2 regions of the Pseudoalteromonas sp. MMG024 genome follow, and region 1 is predicted to be linked to the other one. Evidence: predicted binding sites of a transcription regulator. Region 1 holds the regulator's gene; the other holds the start of a gene.
The links. Region 1 encodes FliA, which starts transcription of late flagellar genes. Its sites were predicted from a motif close to CTAAAGNTNNNNNNNNNNNNGCCGATA; they were not measured.
Positions count from the first base shown of each region.

Region 2: a site for FliA is predicted at 1,477-1,503, ahead of pomA (flagellar motor protein PomA). Genes of this name have one in related genera too.

Region 1 is NZ_JAKFZO010000013.1:106,883-110,304, reverse strand. It holds gene flhF (flagellar biosynthesis protein FlhF) at 1-476, shown strand, start outside; gene L1068_RS13990 (MinD/ParA family protein) at 469-1,326, shown strand; gene L1068_RS13985 (RNA polymerase sigma factor FliA) at 1,335-2,051, shown strand; gene cheY (chemotaxis response regulator CheY) at 2,102-2,485, shown strand; gene L1068_RS13975 (protein phosphatase CheZ) at 2,502-3,275, shown strand; gene L1068_RS13970 (chemotaxis protein CheA) at 3,290-3,422, shown strand, end outside.
Region 2 is NZ_JAKFZO010000007.1:19,249-22,670, forward strand. It holds gene L1068_RS08035 (flagellar motor protein MotB) at 1-600, opposite strand, end outside; gene pomA (flagellar motor protein PomA) at 604-1,365, opposite strand; gene xseB (exodeoxyribonuclease VII small subunit) at 1,783-2,016, shown strand; gene ispA ((2E,6E)-farnesyl diphosphate synthase) at 2,058-2,915, shown strand; gene dxs (1-deoxy-D-xylulose-5-phosphate synthase) at 2,985-3,422, shown strand, end outside.

The sequences.
Region 1 (3,422 bases):
AGCAAGTTAAAAATGCAGAAGAACTCACTGAAATTCTTTATCATTTAAGAAATAAGCGTCTAGTATTAATTGATACAGCAGGAATGAGCCAACGAGATATACGTTTGACTGAGCAACTCAACACGTTAATGCGCAATAGCCGAGTAGATATTCGCAGTTACCTTGTGTTAAGTTCAACAGCACAGCTTGAAGTACAGCAAGAGGCGATTAAACAGTTCAAACAGGTACAGTTAAGTGGTTGTATCTTCACAAAACTTGATGAATGTCTAAGTTTAGGTGAAATTATCAGTGTAGCCATTCAAAATCGTCTGCCAATAGGCTATCTTACCAATGGGCAGCGTGTACCAGAGGACATTCGTGTGGCAAATGCGGAAAAATTGGTCAGCAAAGCTCAGCAGCTGTATGCAAAACGAACAAACGCGCAAGCAAGACGTGCATCAAGCATGGCGCATCAAGCAGTAGGAATGTATGATTAACCCAGAATTAGATCAAGCTAGTGGCCTGCGGAAAATGAAAAACAACAACAAGGCTGTAAAAGTAATTGCGGTAACTGGAGGTAAAGGGGGTGTTGGAAAAACCAATGTCTCTCTTAACATGGCAATTGCCATGGCTCAGCAAGGCCAAAAAGTACTGGTACTCGATGCCGATTTGGGTTTAGCAAACTGTGATGTAATGCTGGGTTTGCGTGTAGAGCGCAACCTTTCTCACGTGCTTTCAGGTGAATGTGACCTCGAAGATATTTTAGTTGAAGGGCCATACGGTATGAAAATTGTACCTGCGACATCTGGCTCTCAAAACATGGTGGAATTAACACCATCTGAACATGCTGGCCTTATTCGCGCTTTTGGCGAATTAGACTCACACTATGATGTACTAGTCGTTGACACAGCGGCCGGTATTTCAGATATGGTGCTTAGTTTCTCTCGCGCTTCACAAGATGTGCTTGTTGTTGTGTGTGATGAACCAACGTCAATAACCGATGCTTATGCACTGATTAAAGTGTTAAGTCGTGAGCACGGTGTATACAAATTTAAAATAGTTGCGAATATGGTACGCAGCTTAAAAGAAGGCCAAGAGCTTTTCGCAAAATTATCAAAAGTAACCGACCGCTTTTTAGATGTATCACTTGAGCTAGTCGCGACAGTTCCATTTGATGAAAATATTCGAAAAGCGATTCGTAAACAAAAAACCATTGTTGACGTATTTCCAAAATCGCCTGCAGCAATTGCGTTCAAAGCACTTGCAACTAAAGCGGCGAGCTGGCCAATTCCAAATCAGCCGTCAGGACACCTAGAGTTTTTCATTGAGAAACTGGTTAGTAATTAGGAACGCCTATGAAAAGAACCGCTGCCTATGCTAATCAAAATCAATTATCGCAACTTGTCGAACAGCATACGCCGTTGGTTAAACGCATTGCCTACCATATTTTAGCGCGTCTGCCGGCAAGCGTGATTGTCGAAGACCTTATTCAGGCGGGCATGATAGGACTAATCGAGGCTGCTAAGAACTTTGATGGCAGTAAAGGTGCGAGCTTTGAAACCTATGCGGGTATTCGTATTCGCGGTGCAATAATCGATGAAACGCGCAAAGGGGACTGGGTACCTCGCTCAGTACATAAAAACGCCCGTGAAGTCGCCGCGGTCATAAATCAGCTAGAATCATCACTCGGGCGTGAACCAAAAGACAGTGAAGTAGCTGAAAAACTTGATATTACGCTAGATGAGTACCATCATATTCTAAGGGATATAAGCAATGGTAAAATTATCGGCATTGAAGATCTCGGTGTTGATGAAGATGTCATCGACGCAGGGCTTGGCAATAAAGAACAAAATCCATTAGTTGATATTCAACAAGATAAATTTAATAAAGCGTTAGTAGAGGCAATACAAACTTTGCCAGAAAGAGAAGCGTTAGTGCTGTCACTTTACTACAATGATGAAATGAATTTAAAAGAAATTGGGCTAATTCTTGAAGTGAGTGAATCAAGGGTGAGCCAAATACATAGTCAGGCCATGGTGCGCCTTAAAGCAAAAGTCCATGACTGGATATAGAATAAAAGTAGTAAGTAAACAATTAGGTGCATACCTCACTGGAGGATATTTTGGATAAAAACATGAAAATTCTTGTAGTTGACGACTTTTCAACGATGAGAAGAATCATTAAAAACCTGTTAAGAGATCTTGGTTTCACAAACGTGCAAGAAGCAGACGATGGTAGCACTGCGCTTCCTATGCTGCAAAACCAAGAGTTTGACTTTGTAGTTACGGATTGGAATATGCCAGGTATGCAAGGTATAGATTTGCTGCGCGCGATTCGCGCGGATGACAGTCTAAAACACATACCGGTACTAATGGTAACTGCGGAAGCCAAAAAAGAGCAGATCATTGCTGCAGCACAAGCAGGTGTAAACGGTTATATCGTTAAACCATTTACAGCAGCAACGCTTAAAACAAAGCTTGATAAAGTTTTTGAGCGTTTAGGCTAACGGGAAGGAGAGGTTTATGTCAGCAAGTGCTGCGCCTCAAATTACCTTAGAACAAGCTAAGCAGCTAGTTGCGTTTCTTGAAAACGATGAGCAACAACAAGCGCAAGAGCTGCTAAAGCAAGTTACGGCAATTGAGCAAGATGAATTATTTGGTGAGGTAGGCAAACTAACTCGTCAACTGCATGATTCATTGAAAAATTTTCAACTTGATACCACTTTATCGGCGTTAACAAATGAGTCTATTCCTGACGCAAAAGAACGTCTCAATTATGTTATGGAAATGACAGAGCAAGCTGCGAATACAACGATGGACGCCGTTGAAGCATCGCTGCCTATTGCCGATAACTTGCAAACAGGTCTCAACAATATTAAGCCCAAATGGGACAAATTAATGTCGCGAGATCTTAAAGTTGGTGAGTTTAAAGTGTTATGTCATGAGCTAAACGGCTTTATGGACGAAGCAAAAACTAATTCTGATAAATTAAATGCATTAATGACAGAAGTGCTCATGGCCCAAGGTTATCAGGACCTCACAGGTCAAGTTATTCGACGTGTGATCGAGCTTGTCCGCGAAGTCGAAGATAGCCTGATTCATATGTTAACCGTGTTTGGCACACCTGTAGAACATGATGAGTCGCCTGAAACGACAATACAACAAGAACAACAAATGGTTGCTGATGGTGAATTAGACCAAGTAGCTGAAGGTCCAATTATAAATGCTGAATCACGTGAAGATGTGGTTTCAGGTCAAGATGAAGTAGACGATCTGCTGTCTAGTTTGGGCTTCTAATCGGAGAAAAATGCATGAGCTTTGATGTCGATGAAGATATTTTACAAGACTTTTTAGTCGAAGCCGGTGAAATCTTAGAGTTGCTCTCAGAACAGTTAGTTGAGCTGGAAAATAATCCAGAAGATGCTGATTTACTGAATGCGATAT
Region 2 (3,422 bases), on a different contig from region 1:
AATAATTGGCTTAAACTGTGGCTGTAAAAATGCACTACCCGACGGAAACGAGCCATTTTCCCGAATACGGATCACAATTTGCTGACCAAGCGATTCTAATTCAATTGCGCCATCAATAATTTGTTGTTCCAGCTGCTGCGCGATTTTTTTAAGTAGCTCGTTGGTTTTTTCTTGCTGCGCTTCACTGGCGGTTTGTTTAGAGGTACTTGCCGATTCGCCACCTCGGCGATTACCGCGTTGCTCTTGTCTGCCGCCCGCACTGTCTTCTTCACCGGCTTGAAATTCAAGCATTTGCTGCGTCATCTCAACGGTTTGCTGCTGAATTGTTTCTATCGGCGTTGGGTCGGGCTTACCTGGACGAAACTCCATAGCAATAACGCTAGTACCTTTTGGAATGTCTTTAACTTCAATCTTATTTTGTACACCAAATGCAAACTTCATCGAACCTGCAATCTGCTTAAACTTCAGTACATCCATTTCTGAGAAAGCTAATAACAATACAAAGAAGCACATTAATAGCGACATTAAATCAGCAAAGGTGCCCATCCACGCCGGTAATCCGGGGGGCGGGCATTTACACTCTTCTGCTTCGTCCGACATTGTCTACCCCTCAGTATCCACTTGGCGTTTAGACTCTGCTAAATAGTTTTTCAAAATACCTTCGATCACTTTTGGATTTTGGCCATCTTGAATACCTAAAATAGCGTCTAAAATTAAGCGCTGATTGAGTTGCTCTTCATCTTTGCGGTTTTCTAATTTAGCTTGAATTGGAATGGCGATTACGTTCGCAAGGAATGCACCATAAAGTGTTGTAAGTAAAGCAACCGCCATCGCAGGGCCAATAGCTTTGGGGTCATCCATGTTCGATAACATGGCTACCAGACCAATCAAGGTACCAATCATGCCCATCGCAGGCGCAACATCACCCAGTGCTTTAAATAATCCAGCACCAGCTTCATGACGTGTTGTTGTTAAACTAATATCTTTTTGCAATGTGGCACGCACTACATCAGCGTCATGGCCATCCACTAGCATATCAATGCCTTTACGCATAAAAGGGTTAGGGATATCAGCTTCTTCTAGTGCTAAAAAGCCGCCTTTACGGGCAGCGTCAGCCAGCTCTACTGATTTTTCGATAAGTTCTTCTGGCGCTTCAATTTTAAACATAAAGGCCTTACCAGCGACTTTACCTATGCCAAAAAATTGCCCCATAGTGTAGTTAGAGAGTACAACAAATAATGAACCACAAAATACAATGAGTACTGAGGGCACATCGACAAACATACCAATATCACCACCCATGACCATTGCCATCACAATGAAACCGATTGCACCGACAATGCCTATAACCGTTGCTAAATCCACTTTGACTCCCAGTTGTAATACTTATAAACCAAGTTTGGGTTTTAAATTTGAGGCTCAATATGCTTGCGTGAAGACAAGATACCGTAACTATTATAATAATTTACTTTTATTTATCGGCAAGCGCTAGCAAAGTATTAGTAATTTATTTTGCATACATCAACTTAGCTTTTAATAAAAACAGTGACATGATAAGCCCCAGGCAGAATCACCTTAATACTGCTAGCAATAAAGTTTAGCTGCATTTATCACAAATTTATGCGCTTTAACCCAACCTTTAACAAATTAATTTAGCTCAAATAGGAGTAAAACAAAGCGTTAAAGCACATTCGTTAGGATATTTAGCAAGTTAAATTGAATTAGCGCGGCAATAACCATAAAATTAGCCAATTCTTTTTTACTTTGCGTGGCAGGTAACTTATGGCGAGCAAAAAGCCTGAAAATTTAAGCTTCGAAGAAGCCATTTCAGAACTTTCAACAATTGTAACTGAAATGGAACATGGTGATTTGCCTCTCGAAACAGCGTTAAAGCAATTTGAGCGTGGTATTGCCCTCGCCTCAGCTTCATCACAAAAGCTTGAGCAAGCACAACAAAAAGTGCAAATCTTGATGGGGCAAAATGATAATGCCCAACTTGTGGATTTTAACCAATAGGCGTTCCATTGAATTCTGTCGACTCTATAATCTCTGCGTATATACCGCGCATTGAAGAAAATTTGAGCGCGCTGACTCCAGCGTCACATCACACGGATGAAAAGCTCGTAGCCGCATGTCGCTACAGTTTATTAAATGGTGGCAAACGTTTACGACCGATTTTGGTTTACCTAACAGGTGAATTATTTAACGCCGACAACGCCGATCTAGACCGAATTGCATGCGCAATTGAGTGCGTTCATAGCTATTCGTTAGTACACGATGACCTGCCAGCGATGGATGATGATGAACTGCGCCGCGGCAGACCAACATGCCATATTGCCTACGATGAAGCGACTGCAATTTTAGTAGGTGATGCACTACAATGTTTAGCATTTGAAACCATTACTGAATCACAATTCAATGGCACTACTGTTAACAACCAGCTAAAAATCGTAAACACATTAGCAAATGCGTCTGGATTATTGGGTATGTGTGGCGGACAAGCACTTGATATTGCCGCAACCGATTCGGTAATTACCCTAACTCAACTTGAGCAAGTACATAAATTAAAAACCGGTGCACTGCTTAAATCGGCAATTAAGATGGGCGCTCTTGCCGGTAATGCCAACGAATTAGAAATTGCGGCACTAGCACGCTATGCTGAAACAATTGGCCTTGCATTCCAAGTTCAAGACGACATTCTTGATGTTGAAGGTGATACACACACCTTAGGTAAACCACAAGGGTCTGACATCGAAGCCAACAAAGCAACCTACCCTGCTTTACTAGGCATTAAAGGCGCGAAAGATAAAGCGCGAAATCTTGTGAACCAAGCAATTAACGCTTTGTCTGAAATAGATGCCGATACAGGTCGACTCAAAGCGATTGCAGAATATATAATTGCTAGAGATCACTGATCCCTAGTACGCCAAATAAGCGATAACAATAAGTTGGCGACTCATTTTTAGGATAGAATTTAAAACATCATGACATTTGATAGTAGCAAGTATCCATTATTAAGCTTAGCGAATACGCCAGAGCAACTGCGCGAAATCCCGCAGCAAAACTTGGCTGAGCTAAGCGATGAACTGAGAGAGTACTTACTTAACTCGGTATCACAAAGTAGTGGGCACCTCGCCTCAGGTCTTGGCACCGTTGAGCTGACTGTGGCGTTGCATTACGTATATAACACACCATTTGACCGATTGATTTGGGATGTTGGCCATCAGGCATATCCACATAAAATTTTAACAGGTCGCCGTGAGCAAATGCATACCATTCGCCAAAAAGATGGTTTGCACCCTTTCCCTTTCCGTGAAGAAAGTGAATACGATACCTTTAGCGTAGGCCATTCAAGTACCTCAATTTCTGCGGCACTTGGTATGGCGCTGGCGTCTGAAAAAGAAGGCCAAGACCGTAAAGTT